Regions from separate parts of the Arthrobacter sp. NPDC080086 genome, predicted to be linked through region 2. Evidence: riboswitches for the same ligand, from Rfam matches in the RefSeq annotation. Region 2 holds a riboswitch; the other holds the start of a gene.

Region 1 (7,850 bases), on a different contig from region 2:
CGGTGCTGGACAACCTCTCCGGCACCCTGTCGGCCGGCAAGTACCCCGAGGGCAACAAGGCGAAGGCTATTGCCGCCGCCCTGCGCAAGGTTGCCGACGAGCTGGACGCGTAGGGTCCGGCCGATGACTGCGGAACCTGAAGAGACCGGCTCCCCGGTGCCCGACTCCGGACGGAAGCCGGCGTCCAAGGCGTCCGCCGCCGGAGCGAAGGGCACGAAGTCGGCGGCCAAACCGCGCTATGGGGTGCCCGTGTGGCGGGTGGGCAAGCCCGACGCCTTCCTGGCCGCGTCCGTAGACGTAGCCCGTGCCGCGGTGGAGGGCATCGCCGAGCCCGGGCAGGTCGGCCGCCACCTGGCCGCCAAGAGCGAGGGTGACCGCCTGGTGACCCACCTGTTCGAGTCCAAGCTTCCCGGCTACGGCGGCTGGCAGTGGTACGCCGTGCTGACCCGCAACTCCCGCTCCAAGGTGGTGACGGTGGACGAGTTGGGGCTGCTGCCCTCGGAGGACTCCATCTTGGCCCCCGAGTGGGTGCCGTGGGCCGAACGCGTCCGGCCCGAGGACGCCCAGCCCGACGACGGTCACGAGGACACCGGGGCTGAGCACCGGAACCAATCCGAAGCCGAGTCCGACAACGCGGGCAGCCCCGACGCCGCCCGGGACGACGCCGTGCGGGACGCCGCCCAGGACGAGTCGGGCCAGGATGACGCTCCCGCGGAGTCCGGGACCGGCGCGACGGACGAGCCCGGGGACGAACCCGACGAACGCGCAGCGGACGCCCGGTCCGTCGCCGGGACCGACTAGCGGTTTGGCGGCGTTCAGGGCGGAGCAGCGGGAGGACCTTCCATGAGGTCCACCTTCAAATCGCTGCACATCCTGAACTACCGCATCTGGTTCCTCGGGGCCCTGGTCTCGAACATCGGCACCTGGATGCAGCGGACCGCCCAGGACTGGCTGGTCTTTGATCACCTCAGCCACCAGGACGCCGGCGCCATGGGCATCACCATGGCCCTCCAGCTGGGACCCCAGCTGTTCCTGGCCCCGGTCGCCGGACTGGTGGCCGACCGCTTCAACCGCAAGACCCTCCTGAACCTCACCCAGTCGTCCATGGCGCTGCTGAGCGCCCTGCTGGGCGCGCTGGTGCTCTCCGGGGCGGCGCAGCTCTGGCACGTGTACATCTTTGCCCTGCTTTTGGGCGTCGTCTCGGCCGTCGACGCCCCGGTCCGCCAGACCTTCGTCTCGGAGCTGGTCAAGGACGACTACCTGCCCAACGCCGTCGCCCTCAACAGCGCCTCCTTCAACGTCGCCCGGATGATCGGGCCCGCGGTCGCCGGTGTCCTGACCGTCGCGATCGGGCCCGGCTGGGTGTTCCTGGTCAACACCCTGACCTTCGTGGCGCTGCTGGCCAGCCTCGCCCGGATCCCGACGGCGTCGCTGCGGAAACTCCCCAAGGCGCGCGGCGGCAAGGGCCGGATCCGGGAGGGACTGCGCTACGTACGGCACCGGCCGGACATTGTGGTGGTCCTCGTGGCGGTCTTCATCGTCGGGACCCTGGGCCTGAACTTCGTGCTCTTCATCGCCGCGATGGTGGGCACCGAGTTCGGCCTCGACGCCGGTGCCTTCGGGCTGATGAACTCGATCATGGCCATCGGCTCGGTCGCCGGGGCCCTGCTCTCGGCCGGCCGCGGCCGCCCGCGGATGCGGATGATCTTCGGGGCCGCCGGGGTTTTCGGCATCACCTCCGGGCTGGCCGCTCTGGCCCCGAACTACTTCTGGTACGGCGTGGCCCTGGTTCCGGTGGGCCTGTGCGCCATCACCATGATGACCAGCGCCAACGGCTACGTGCAGACCACCACGGACCCGGCCATGCGCGGCCGCGTGATGGCCCTGTACATGGCGATCTTCATGGGCGGAACACCCATCGGGGCGCCGTTCGTCGGCTGGGTGGCGAACGTCGCCGGCCCGCGCTGGTCCATGGGCGTCGCCGCTGCAGCCGGCGTGGGCGCGGCCCTGATCGGGATGGCCTGGATCATCCGGGCACGCCACCTGCGGATCGCCTTCAACCGGCGGGCCCGCGGCCTGCGCTTCTTCCGGCTGGTGCCCGGCGGGGCGATCGGCACGGCAGACGACGACGGCGTCGTCCGGGCGGTAAACCCCGACGACGCCGCCAGCCGCTAGGCCGCCCCGGAGGGCGGCCCCGGGCCTACTTCGCCAGCTCTGCCACGACGTAGTCGATGCACTCCAGCAGGGCCGACACATCGTCCGGCTCGATCGCTACGAAGGTCGCGATCCGCAGCTGGTTACGGCCCAGCTTCCGGTACGGCTCGGTGTCGACAATCCCGTTGGCGCGCAGCACCTTGGCGATCGCGGCCGCGTCGACCGACTCGTCGAAGTCGATCGTGGCGATCACGTTGGAGCGGTCGGCCGGGTCCGTAACGAACGGGGTGGCAAAGCTGGACGCCTCGGCCCACCGGTAAATCCGTCCGGCGGAGTCGGCGGTGCGCGCCGCGGCGAAGTCCAGGCCTCCGCTGGCGTTGAGCCAGCGCACCTGCGCGTCCAGGGTCACCAGGGTCGCCAGCGCGGGGGTGTTATAGGTCTGGTTCAGCCGCGAGTTGTCGATGGCGGTCTGCAGGTCCAGGAAGTCCGGGATCCAGCGGCCGGAGGCCTTGACCCGGGCGGCCCGCTCCAGGGCCGCGGGGGAGAACAGGCCAAGCCACAGGCCGCCGTCGGAGGCGAAGTTCTTCTGCGGCGCGAAGTAGTAGACGTCGGACTCCGCGACGTCGACATCCAGGCCGCCGGCGGCGGAGGTCGCGTCGACCAGGACCAGCGAACCCTCCTCCGCACCGGCCACCCGCCGGACCGGGGCGGCCACGCCGGTGGAGGTCTCATTTTGCGGCCAGGCGTAGACGTCCACACCGGCCTCCGCCCGCGCCTCGGGCCGGGTGCCCGGCTCGGCCTTGATGATCGAGGACTCGGCCAGGAAGGGCGCCTTGTTCGTGGCGGCGGCGAACTTGGAGCCGAACTCGCCGAAGGAGAGGTGCTGTGCCTTGTTCTCCACGAGCCCGAAGCTGGCGATATCCCAGAACGCCGTCGAGCCGCCCACCCCCAGGACCACCTCGTAGCCCTCGGGGGCGCGGAAGAAGTCGCTGAGGCCGGAGCGGACCGAGCCCACCAGGTTCTTGACCGGGGCCTGGCGGTGGGAGGTGCCGAGCAGGGTGGTCGAGGCCGACGCCAGGGCCTCCATCTGTTCCGGGCGGACCTTCGAGGGCCCGGCGCCAAACCGGCCGTCCTTGGGAAGAAGGTTCGCGGGAATGGTGATGCTGGTGTCGCTCACAATGGCTCCAATGGTCGGCTGGGTGCGAGAGGTGGCTGGTCGGCCGGTAAGGACCGCTTCCATTCTGCCCGACGGCGGCCCCGGTGCCGGAAAACGGGCTGTCATAGTCCGGTCAGGAAGCCGGCCCTCAAATTATCCGGAGTAATTCACAATAGGCTAGGCTGTCCGGAGCGTATGGCGGATCCCGGGTGGCCGCACCCCGCACGCTGTACGGTGGAATGACGCAAGGACGGCGCTCAAGGAGCTGAGCTGGATGACGGATCTGATCGACACTACGGAGATGTATCTTCGGACCATTTTGGAGCTTGAGGAAGAGAACATCGTCGCGCTCCGGGCCCGCATTGCCGAACGACTCCGCCACTCCGGACCCACCGTCTCCCAGACCGTCGGCCGGATGGAACGCGACGGGCTGGTCGTGGTCTCCGGCGACCGCCACCTGGAACTGACCGAGGTGGGTCGGCGGCGCGCCACCGAGGTGATGCGCAAGCACCGCCTCGCCGAACGGCTGCTGGCCGACGTGATCGGCCTGGACTGGGCCTATGTCCATGAGGAAGCCTGCCGCTGGGAGCACGTGATGAGCGAACGGGTTGAGCGCCGCATCTTCGAGATGCTGGACCACCCCACCGTCTCCCCGTACGGCAACCCCATCCCGGGCCTCGCCGAACTGGGCGGTCTGCCGACGGCGGAACAGGCCGACGGCGTCGTCAACCTCCTGGACGCCATGGCGGGATATGCCGCGGACTCCAGAATCACCGTGAGCCGGCTTGCCGAACCCATCCAGGTGGAACCCGAGCTGCTGGTGCAGCTGGACGAGGGCGGTATCCGGCCCGGGGCCACCGTCTCGCTGGAGCGGGTGGGGGAGTACATCTCCGTCCGCGTCCCCGACATTGAGGGCGCGCTCGAGCTGCCGCCCGAGGTCGCCGCCCACGTTTTCGTTACCCGCGGGTAGGGCGACGCGGAAGCATACCGTAAGTGTGCTGTTTACTAGCCCGTCTAGGAGATAACGAAATTATTACTACGGGTCTTAATCCCCTATAGTTATCGACTAGTACCGAGACTAAAGCGTTACCTGATCCGAAGCCGAGCTCTGCCAGCGGATCAGGGTGCGAATCACCTTCTGGCAGAGGCGGGGGAACCACTACCGGCCGGTAATTCCGGCCTTGGGGTGAAGTCCGCTAGCGGCAAGCGAACTCTCTGAGGACACCATTTCCGGGTGCCTCTCTGCCTGGATGCTTGCATCGGCGGACCGGGTCTATGCACTCTCTGACCCGAATCCGACAGCTAACTTCGCAGGCTTTTCAGAGAGGAACCACTTGAGCACGCAGACCGTCCGCGGGCGCCGCCGCGCCGCCGGCCCGGCTCCGGAGCCGCGCCCCGCCGTCGACGTCACCGCCCCGCGCCCCCGCGACGCGCACCGGGACGAGCGCCGCAGCCGGCGCAGCCCGCTCCGCCAGGTCGCAGACTTCGCCGCCGTCACCGGCATGGGCCAGAAGGCCGGCATGACCCTGGCCGCCGCTGGCATCGCGCTCACCGTGGCCGTCCCCGTTACCGGCCCCGCTCTGGCCGTCGACGCCCCCACCTCGGGATCTGTCTCCGCGGCGGCCCAGCCCGAGGTCAAGGCCGCCGCGGCCCAGATCGACTTCAACCGCACCGCCGTCACCACCAAGGGCGACCCGGACGGCAAGCTCAAGCAGCTGCTCAGCGCGCAATCCGTCGGCTCCATCACCCGCGCCGCATCCGCGGGGACGCTCGGCGCCCCGCTGGACACCATGATCACGGCTTCGCCCTTCGGTTACCGGATCAGCCCCATTACCGGCGCGGTGGGCGAATTCCACCGCGGCCAGGACTACGCCGCCCAGTGCGGGACGGCCGTCCATGCCGCAGCAAGCGGCACCGTAACCTTCTCCGGCTGGCACCCCTACGGGGGCGGCAACCGGATTGTGGTCGACCATGGCAATGGCCTGGAGACCACGTATAACCACTTGTCGTCATCCAGCGTCCACGTCGGCCAGAAGGTCTCCCGTGGCGATGTGATAGCGATGAGCGGAACAACCGGTGCCTCCACCGGCTGCCACCTCCACTTCGAGGTGATGGTCAATGGGGACGTCGTTGATCCGCTGGGCTGGCTCTAGAAGAGCCCTTCGCAATGCTCACACTTCCGTGACACGCCGTGATCTGAATGTGACATTGAGTCCGAACTGTTGTACCGTATGAAGCACGCCAACTTCACCGAAGTTGGCGCTCTTGAGTGGATTGCCTAACTCTGCCACCGCTCAAGGTCCGTTCGCATGACATCGTCTGGCAGGGGCGGGGGAACCAATTTTGGTCTTCGCAAGAAGGCCTAGGGGTTAAGTCGCAAAGCTTCCCAGGAAGCGGAGCGGCCGGGTGACTCCCATCCGAATCCGACAGCTCACCTCGTAGGCATTGGGAGAGGCTACTTTCGTGTCTTCACGCCACAATGCTGCGCGTTTTCGCGCCGGCGAGGCTCAGTCGAGCCCGCTGATTACCATGCACCGCGTTGCCCTTGCCGGCGCCCGGGATGGTTCACGCAATGCAGTTCCTGCTTTTGGCGCGTCTTCGCAGTACACCCTTCGCTAAAGAAACCCGTTTCGGGGCGATCCGGCGTACCCCCAAGATGCCGGAGCGTCCTTAGTCCCGCCTGTTCAAGAGCGCGGACACAAAGGATCACGAAAGAGAGAACTAAATGACTACTCGTGCAACCATTGCACGCCACCGCGCGGAGGTCACCAAGACCAACTCGCTGGCTGTCATTGCCAAGGCCGTCGGCGACAACGCCGGTGGCATGGGTCGCCAGGCCGCGGTTATCGCTGCTGCCTCCGGCCTGGTCCTGACCAGCGGTATCGCGGCCAACGCCGCTGAGACCAACGTTCAGCGCGAATCCACCTCTGCTTCCGCCACCGAGGTTCAGTCCACCGCTCCGGCCACCATCTCGGCGGCCTCCAGCATCGCCATCTCCTACGAGAAGCCTGCTGTGACTACCGCGGCCGCCCCAGTCGTCGAGGCCCCGAAGCCCGTCGTCAAGGTGCAGGAAGCAGACACCACCGCCGCAGCCACCCCGGCCGCCGGCACCGCGGTCAACGCGTCCGTCGCCACCAAGGCTCCGGCCGCCACCAGCGGCATGGGCGCCTCGATCGCCGCCGCCGCTTACGCTCAGATCGGCGTGTCCCAGGACTGCACCATGCTGGCCACCAACGCCCTGGCCGCCGTCGGCATCCACTACCACGGCTGGCCGGCAGGTTACCTGTCCCTGGGCCGCACCGTCAGCGCCGCCGAAGCGCAGCCGGGTGACCTCGCGTACTACCAGAACGGCGGCATGGGCATGGCCCACATCGCCGTCTACGTCGGCAACGGCATGGCCGTCCACGGCGGCTGGAACGGCGGCACCACCGCCCTCTACAGCGTCAACGTCGGTTCCGGCCCGGTCTTCATCCGCGTCGGCGGCTAAGACCGCCGCTTCCCGCGAAGCTTCGAAAAGGACCCCTGCCACCGGCGGGGGTCCTTCTCTGTTAACCGCCTGGATTGGTGCCGGAACCCTCCGGTGCCAGACCGGCCCGGGATCCGCCACGGATGCCCTGGGGCCCGAAATTCGGTAATCCGGGCCACCCGTGTTTACTCTTGTGGTGTCGATCCTTAGCCTGACCATGCAGAGGGCAGCCGGCCCTCGTGCCACTGGCGGGTGCGGCCGTGAAGAGGGATGCGGATGCGCACACTCGTTCTGAATGCTGGATATGAACCGCTGGCGGTAGTGACCTTCCGCCGGGCACTGGTGCTCGTGCTGACGGGCAAGGCCAGTGTCGTGGCCGAGGGGGACGACCCCGTGGTGGGGCCGCAGGACATCCTCGGCCGGCCGAGCGTCATCCTGCTCAACCGCTACATCCGCCCCCGCTACAACACGGTGACCGCGGTCAGCCGCCGCGGAGTGCTCCGCCGGGACGGCCACCGGTGCGCGTACTGCGCCAAACCGGCCCACACCATCGACCACGTCCAGCCCAAGTCCCGGGGCGGCGCCGACTCTTGGGAGAACCTGGTGGCCGCCTGCCTGCGCTGCAACAACGTCAAGGGCGACCACACCCCGGCCGAGATGGGCTGGAAGCTCGGTTTCACTCCCGGTCCGCCGAAGGGCACCATCTGGCAGATCAAGGAGCTGGAGAAGCCTACCCCCGCATGGGACCCGTTCCTGCTGCCGGAATCCGCGCACTAGCACCGTCGGCCGCCCGCAGGCGGCTAGGCTGGGCGGGTGGAATTCGACGCCGTCATCCTCGCCGGGGGCAGGTCCTCCCGGCTGGGCGGAACCCCCAAGGCCGCCCTCCGCTTTCGCGGGGACACCCTGCTGGAGCGGTCGCTGCTCGCGGCGGCCGGGGCACGCAGCGTCGCCGTCGTGGGCCCGGAAGCCGGCAGCCTCCCGGGCGGCATCCTCCTGTGCCGTGAAGACCCGCCCTTCGCCGGACCCGCGGCAGCCCTGGCCGCCGGGCTCGAGGCCCTTGCCGGCGGCGGGGCG
Region 2 (7,850 bases):
CTGCTGTTCCTCCAGGCGCTCACAGCCCTGACCGACCTGGACTGGACCGCCGCCCTCGTCGGGGCGGACACCGCGGACCCGGAGTACGCCGCCCTGCTCCGCGCCGAAACGGAACGGCTGGGGCTCGGTGCCCGCGTCCGGATCCCGGGCGAGCTCCGGTGGGACGCCCTGGACGCCGAATGGGCCCGGACCGATCTCACGCTGCTGATCTCGCGCGCGGAAACCTTCGGCATGGCCGTCACCGAGTCCCTCGCCCGCGGCATCCCCGCGATCATCCGGCGCGGGACCGGGGCGCTGGAGGCCCTCACGGCCGGAACTCCGCAGGCCGGAACTCCGCCTGCAGGACCCGGCGCGGCCGGGGCTAGGGGCGAAGAACCCGAAGAGGACGACGCCGGGCTGCCGGGCGCCGCCGTCGCGCTCGCCGAGGATCCCGCACCCCTGGCGGAGCTGTTGCGCCGCTGGCTCACGGAGCCGGAGCTCCGGGCACGGTGGCACGCCACCGCGCTGGACGCCCGGCAGCACCTGCCCGGGTGGGACGCGACGGCCCGCACGGTGTTGGAGATCCTGGGCCGGTAACCGCCGTCCCACGCCGCCGCCGCAGTCGTCGCGGGGCAGCCCCGTATCGCCGTCCGCGGCATGGATGGACAATGGGCGCATGAGCACCGAGCCAGCCACGGTCAGCCTTCCGCCCCAGAGCCTCACCGCCGCAAACCTCCGCGCCTGGTCCTGGCACCGGCAGGGCCTGGACGGGTCGCTGGCCGGCTGCACCGCCGGGCAGGTGCTCGCACGGGCGGGCTGGGCTAGGTCCGTCGGCGGCGCCAACCCCTACCTCTCCCTGTTCGCCCGTGCCGGCCTCCGCCGCGGCGAGGTGGATGCCGACGTCGAGGCCCAGCGGATCCTGGAACTGCCGACGGCGCGCGGCTGCACCTACGTCCTGGGCAGCGACGACTTTGCCTGGGCGCTGCGCCTGGGCCGCCCCGCCGCGGAGGCCGCCGTCTCGGTGCTGACTCGGCTCGGCGTGGACCGCGGCGAAATCACCCTGCTCGAGGAACAGGTCCGGCACGTCCTGGCCGAGGCCGGTACCCCGCTGGACCCGCGGCAGCTCAAGGAGGAACTCGGCGACGCGGTCCAGAGCCTGGGGGAGGAGGGGAAGAAGAAGGGCGCCGCCACCACGCTGCCCGCGGCGCTGGGCATCCTGCAGGCGGAGGGCCGCATCCGCAGGGTGCCTGCCGACGGCCGCCTGGACCGGCAGCGCTACGCCTACGAGGCCTGGGACCTGCCCACCAGCGATCTCACCGACGAGGAGGTCCGCGCCCTGCTGATGCGCCGTTACCTCGGCTGGACCGGCGGCGCCACTGCTAAACAGTCCCAGTGGTTCACGGGCTTCACCGTGGCGCAGACCCGCGCGGCACTGGCGGCCGCCGGTGCCGTCGACGTCCCGCTCCCCGGGGACGCGGGCAAGGACAGTGCCGTGCTGTGGATGCTGCCCGACGACGTCGACCGCCTCGCCGCCTTCACCGCCCCCGCGGAGGAACAGATCCAGCTGCTCGCCGGGACAGATTCGCTGGTGCTGCTGCGGCGGAACGCGGCCGAGCTGCTGGACGAGGCGGACCACCGCAAGGCGGGGCTCAGCTCGCTGGCGCTGCAGGCAGACCTGCCGGACCACCCGATCCTGGACCGTGGCCGGATCATCGGACTCTGGCAGTACGACCCGGAGACCGGGAAGATCGCCGCCTGGGTGTTCGGCGACCTGACGCCCGCGGTCAGCCGGCGGATCGCGGAGGTGGAGGCCTGGATCCGGGAGGACCTGGGCGACTTCCGCGCCTTCAGCCTCGATTCCCCCGCCTCCCGCCGGAAGCGCATCGACGCGCTGCGAGCGTCGACGACGGCCACCGCCGAACGGTAAGCAGGATCAGGGGACGCCGGGACGAAGAACGGGGAATCAGGCGCCGCGGTGCTCGGCGAAGAAGTCCCGCAGCAAGTCCCCGCACTCCTGCTCCCGCACGCCGCCGTAGACCTCCACCCAGTGGTTTAGCCGGCGCTCGCGGAGAATGTCGAAGACGGACCCCGCGGCGCCCGCCTTCTCGTCCCAGGCGCCGAACACCACGCGGGGAATCCTGGCCAGCACCACCGCGCCGGCGCACATCGCACACGGCTCCAGCGTCACCACCAGGGTGCAGTCCGCCAGCCGCCAGCCGTCGTCGCGCGCCCCCTCGTCGGCACGGCGCTCGCGAAGCCGCGCGGCCGCTTCCCGGATGGCGACCATCTCGGCGTGCGCCGTCGGGTCCCCGAGGGCCTCCCGCTCGTTCCGGCCGGCGCCCAGCACCGTCCCGTCCGGGCCGATCACCACGGCCCCGATCGGCACGTCCGCGGTGGCGAGGGCCTGCCGGGCCTCGCTCAGGGCGAGGCCCATCCACTCGGCATGGCGGGGCTCGGGCGATGTCATGGCTCAATGGTAGTTTCGATCCTAAGCAAGCTGTGCACCGTGGGTGCACCGGACGTCGGGAGAACGCAGTGAGCACCAGGACTGAGAGCTGGTTGATGCGGCGCTGGGGCAAATGGGTGGTGCCCTACGCCGCGCTCTGGATCACCATGCTGCTGGGCGGCATCGCGGTGGTGGCGCTGGCCCTGACCAGCGCCGAGGTCTACGACAACGTGGTGGACGACGCCGGCCTGGCCAACCTGGACAAGCCCATGCTCGCCGCCATGGAACGGCTCCGCAGCCCCGGCCTGGATGCGTTCGTCACCGGGTTCACCAACATCGGCGGCGGCATCGGCATGCCGATCCTGGCCAGCATCCTCACCGCGCTGTTGATCTGGCGGACCCGGACCTGGCGCCCGCTCATCCTCATCGGCGGGGCGGCCGCCGTCTCCGTCACCGCTACCTCCCTGGGCAAGAAGCTCATCGGACGCACCCGCCCCGACCACGCCGATGCCGTCCCGCCCTACGAAAACTCGCCGTCGTTCCCCAGCGGCCACACCCTGAACACCACCGTGGTGATCTCACTCGTGGTGTACCTCACCTGCCTGCAGGTCCAGCGCACCATCGCCCGGGTGGGATTGATCACGGCCGGGGCGCTCTTCATCATCGCGATGGGCATGAGCCGGGTGTTCCTAGGCCATCACTGGATGACCGACGTGATCTTCGGCTGGGCGCTCGGCCTGGGCTGGGTGGGCATCGTGATCCTGGCGCATCGGCTGTTCCACGTGATCAGGCACCGGGAACGGACCGGCCCGGCGCCCACCTTCGACAACGGCCAGCGCCTGCGCGAGAAGGCGCCGGACGGGCACCACGACGCCGAAACGGCGCATCGTCGCGGGGCGGCGGACGAGGCCGGGACACCCGGCGGGCGGGGGCGGTCCGAAGCGTCCGGATGATAGTTTTGACCCATGCGCACTCTCGTTGTCGACCACCCGCTGGTGGCCCATAAGCTCACCGTTCTGCGGGACAAGAACACCCCGTCACCCGTCTTCCGCCAGCTCACCGAAGAGCTGGTCACGCTGCTGGCGTACGAGGCAACCCGCGACGTCCGCACCGAACCGGTCACCATCGAGACCCCGGTCAGCACCACCATCGGCACGGCCTTCACCAAGCCCACCCCGCTGGTGGTCCCGATCCTCCGCGCCGGCCTCGGCATGCTCGAGGGCATGACCAAGCTGGTCCCCACCGCGGAGGTCGGCTTCCTGGGCATGGCCCGCGACGAGGAAACCCTGGACATCATCACCTACGCCGAGCGGCTCCCCGAGGACCTGACCGACCGTCAGATCTTCGTCCTGGACCCCATGCTGGCCACCGGCGGCACCCTGCGCGAGGCGATCAAGTTCCTCTTCAAGCGCGGCGCCTCCGACGTCACCTGCATCTGCCTGCTGGCCGCCCCCGAGGGCCTGGCCAAGCTGGAGGAAGAGCTCTCCGACGCCAACGTCACGATCGTGTTGGCCTCCATCGACGAGAAGCTGAACGAGAAGTCCTACATCGTCCCCGGCCTGGGCGACGCTGGCGACCGGCTCTACGGCATCGCCGGGTAGCGCGTCCGCTTTCCCTCGGGCCGCTGAACGGGCCGCCCGGGGATACAGCAAAGGCACCGGATCTGACGAGATCCGGTGCCTTTGCTGTATCTGCGCGGGGTGGCGTCAGCCTTGGCGGCTTAGTACCAGTTGTTCGCGTAGTGGAAGTTCAGGGCGCCGCAGGGGGAGCCGTACCGTTCCTGCACGTACTGCAGGCCCCAGTTGATCTGGGTGCGGTAGTTGGTCATGTAGTCCGCGCCGGCGCTGGCCATCTTCTCGGCCGGGAGGGACTGGACCACGCCGTAGGCACCGCTGGACGGGTTGGTGGCCGTGGTCTTCCAGTCCGATTCGCGGGTCCAGAGCTTCATCAGGCACTGCATCTCGCTCGGGGCCCAGCCGTGGGCCGGCAGCTGCGAGGCGGCGTAGGCCTGTGCGCCGGCGGGATCGTCGACGGCCACTGGCTGCGGGGCCGGGGCGGGTGCCGCGGCGGGAGCCGGAGCAGCCGGTGCGGGGGCCGGCGTGGACGGAGCGGGGGTGGACGGAGCCGGGGTCTCGGGGGTGACCTTGGAGGCCTGGGCTTCGACGCTGGCCGGTGCCGTGGCCGGGGTGTAGCTGCCGAGCCGTTCCAGGTCGGAGAGCTGCAGGGCCGGGGCCTGGGTGGCGGTCGCGACCGGGGCGGTGGTGCCGGTGGCCTGGCCTGCGGCGCCGGCGCCCAGCAGCACGGCGGCCGCGGTCAGCGCGACGGCGGTGAGCTTGCCCTTGGAGCCAAAGCTGGCGCGGCCTCGGGTGGCCGAGCCCTGGGCCGGGTCGGCGCGGTGGCGCGCGACGTCGGCCGAGGAGGTGCGTTTAGCGCCTTTTAGGCGCACGGGTGCCTTGTGTTCAGTCATGTTCGCCTCTCAACGCCTACGGAGTTAGCTGTCGGGTTCGGAAGAGAAATCCGGCCGCTCGGATGATCAACGAGTCGGCTTAACCCCAAGGGGTGCATGGATGCAGGTGCCCGGGAACTCTGGGTTCCCCGTCTCTGCCTCAATCCATGGAATCCGGGAAGCGGCAGAGTTTGGCGTCAGACCCGGATATGCGGCCAGATCGATGGCCGCACCATAAAAACGGTACCGGACTTTCTCCCTCATGTCACATTTAGGTAACGCCGCGGTGTGGCTGGTTGCCGATTTGCAGTGGGCGGGTCCTGTGTTTCGGGCCGTTTCGACGGTTCCCTGCATGCCCGACGCTTGGAGACGTCTACGCGGCAGGGAACCGTCGAAACGGCGGACCGTCCGGGGCGGCTACTTCGCCAGCAGGTACACCGTGGTGCCGCCGACGCTCTGGGCGGGGTAGGTGGCCGTCACCCAGTCGGCGATCCTGGCGGCGTCGTCGGATCCGCTTTCGCCCTGCATGGTGCGGCCGGCGATGAAGTAGTGGATCCGGCCTTCGGCGACGTACTGCTGGAACTGCTCGAGAGTGGGTGCGGGGTCGGTGCCGTTGAACCCGCCCACGGCCATCACGGGCAGCTGCGTGGCGAGCTGGTAACCGGCGGCGTTGTTGGACCCGACGACGGCGGCCGCCCAGGTGTAACGGCCGGCGTCCGTTTCGAGGGCATCCACCAAGGCAGACGACGGGGTGGTCGCGCCGAGGAGCCCGCCCATTCCGCCGCCCATGCCCCCGCCCTGGCCGCGGACGGTGCCGTTTGCCCCGTTGCCGTTTGCCCCGTTGCTGTTGGCCCCGGTGCCGTTGGTCGGGCCGAAGGGATTGCCCTGCGCGTTGCCCATGGCTCCGCCCGTGCCGCCGAACATGGCCGGCAGGCCCGCCCGGCCACCCACCGCAGGCCCCGCGCTGACGATCGAGCCGGAGTGCGCGGTGGCGGCGGTGGACAGCGAGTACGCCAGGGGACCGGCGAGGGCCGCGACGACGGCGAGTCCCGCCGTCGTACGTCCCAAGAGCGCCGCTGTCGGGCCGCCAGGGGACAGCGGGCCAGTGGTCCCGGCGGCGGACGCGCCGGCGACCCGGGCCCGGACGGCCGGAACCATCACCCCGACGGCCGCTGCCAGCGCCACGGCCAGCACCAGCCAGCGCAGCCACGGAACGAACGCGGGCGTGCGGCCCAGCAGCTCGAAAGCCATGAAACCGGCCGCGGCCACCGCGGCGGCGAGCGTCCCGGCGGCACCGGGTTGATCCCGCCGCTGCCACAGCAGCACCGACCCCAGACCGGCCAACCCGGCGACCCCCGGGGCCAGCGCCACCATGTAATACGGGTGGATGATGCCGGCCATCAGGCTGAACGTCAGCCCGGTGACTAGCACCCAGCCGCCCCAGACCACCACGGAGGCGCGGACGGCGTCGGTCCGTGGCGCCCGCCGGCCCAGCCACAGCAGCCCAGCCGCCAGCAGCAGCACCGACGGCAGCAGCCAGGCGATCTGCCCGCCGAACTCGCTGTTGAAAAGCCGGAGCAGGCCGGGGGTGCCCCAGCCGTTGCCGCCGCCGACGCTCCCCGTCTCGTCCCCGCTGAGCCGGCCCAGGCCGTTGTAGCCCAGGGTCAGTTCCAGGATGGAGTTGCCCTGCGAGCCGCCGATGTAGGGCCGGTCAGCCGCCGGGGTGAGCTCGACGGCGGCCAGCCACCAGCCGGCCGCCACCACCATCGCCGCTCCCGTGGCGAGCAGGTGCAGCAGCCGCCGGCCCAGGCCGGCGCGTGCGGCGAGCAGGTAGGCCGCGGTGAAGCCCGGGACCACCAGCAGCACCTGCAGCTGCTTGGTCAGGAACCCGAAGCCCAGCAGCACCCCGGCCAGGAGCAGCCAGCGCAGCCGGGCGTCCTGGATGGCGCGCAGCACCGCGTAGGCTGCGGCCGTCATCAGCAGGACCAGCAGGGCATCCGGGTTGTTGAAGCGGAACATCAGCACGGCCACGGGGGTCAGGGCCATCACGGCCCCGGCGATCAGTCCGGCGCGGTGGGCCAGCCGGGCGTCCGCCGTCGCGGGTGCGGCGGCCCGGCGGACGGCCAGGTAGACCAGCCACACCGTCGCGACACCCATCAGAGCCTCGGGCGCCAGGACGCTCCAGGAGCTCAGCCCGAAAAGCCGCACGGACAGGCCCATCACCCAGAGCGACGCCGGCGGCTTGTCCACCGTGATGGCGTTTGCCGCGTCCGAGGAGCCAAAGAACCAGGCCGTCCAGTCCTGCGAGCCGGCCTGCGCCGCCGCGGAGTAGAAGGCGTTCGCCCAGCCGGAGGCGCCGAGGTTCCAGAGGTAGAGCACCGCGGTTCCGGCAAGCAGGGCGGCCAGTTCCGCCCGCTGTGCCATGACCTGGCGCCGGGATAGGGGCGGCAAGGGGTGCTGCCGAGTGGACGCCTGCGGCCGGAGGTTCCGGCGGCGGCGACCGCGCCACCGCGGGTGGCGCAGCCCGGAGCCGGCAGCCTCAGTCGCCGGGCTTGCTCCGGGCCCGGGCCCGGCGGGGGAAGTGACGGCGGAGCCGGTGCTTGTGAGGTCGGTGCAAGCGGTCATGGCCTAGCCCGCCAGCTTGTAGACGGTGGTGGAGCCGACGGTCTGTGCCTGGTAGTTGGCGGCAACCCAGGCCGCGACCTCGGAGTTTCCGCCCCGGCCGCCGCCCATACCGCCCATGCCGCCGCCGGCGATGAAGTAGCCGATCTCGCCGCGGTCCACCATGGCTTGGAACTGGGCCAGGGTGGGATAGGGGTCGCCGCCGTTCCAGCCGCCGAGGGCAATCACGTTGGTGCCGGTGGCGAGCTCCAGGTCCGCGGCGGAGGTGGCGCCGGAGACGATTCCCGACCATTTCGCCGTCGAGGTTTTCAACAGTGCGGCGAGCTCAGTTGAGGCGGTTGCGCCTCCCGGGCCCCC

What was found. A riboswitch is a leader RNA that binds a small molecule or an ion and turns the genes downstream of it on or off. The one in region 2 is predicted to bind cyclic di-AMP.
Region 1: it holds a riboswitch for cyclic di-AMP, as region 2 does, so the genes downstream of both, AB0305_RS10545 (NlpC/P60 family protein) here and AB0305_RS07970 (hypothetical protein) in region 2, are expected to answer to the same signal.

Annotation. Positions count from the first base shown of each region.
Region 1 is NZ_JBFBKP010000024.1:33,959-41,808, forward strand. It holds gene AB0305_RS10515 (cold-shock protein) at 1-113, shown strand, start outside; gene AB0305_RS10520 (DUF3027 domain-containing protein) at 124-801, shown strand; gene AB0305_RS10525 (MFS transporter) at 844-2,175, shown strand; gene serC (phosphoserine transaminase) at 2,201-3,331, opposite strand; gene AB0305_RS10535 (metal-dependent transcriptional regulator) at 3,585-4,280, shown strand; cyclic di-AMP (ydaO/yuaA leader) riboswitch at 4,400-4,642, shown strand; gene AB0305_RS10540 (peptidoglycan DD-metalloendopeptidase family protein) at 4,645-5,463, shown strand; cyclic di-AMP (ydaO/yuaA leader) riboswitch at 5,576-5,769, shown strand; gene AB0305_RS10545 (NlpC/P60 family protein) at 6,036-6,797, shown strand; gene AB0305_RS10550 (HNH endonuclease) at 7,053-7,553, shown strand; gene AB0305_RS10555 (NTP transferase domain-containing protein) at 7,590-7,850, shown strand, end outside.
Region 2 is NZ_JBFBKP010000016.1:116-7,965, reverse strand. It holds gene AB0305_RS07995 (glycosyltransferase) at 1-576, shown strand, start outside; gene AB0305_RS07990 (crosslink repair DNA glycosylase YcaQ family protein) at 656-1,906, shown strand; gene AB0305_RS07985 (nucleoside deaminase) at 1,943-2,446, opposite strand; gene AB0305_RS07980 (phosphatase PAP2 family protein) at 2,542-3,378, shown strand; gene upp (uracil phosphoribosyltransferase) at 3,391-4,026, shown strand; gene AB0305_RS07970 (hypothetical protein) at 4,146-4,892, opposite strand; cyclic di-AMP (ydaO/yuaA leader) riboswitch at 4,891-5,078, opposite strand; gene AB0305_RS07965 (glycosyltransferase family 39 protein) at 5,289-7,295, opposite strand; partial or broken gene AB0305_RS07960 (glycosyl transferase) at 7,500-7,850, opposite strand, start outside.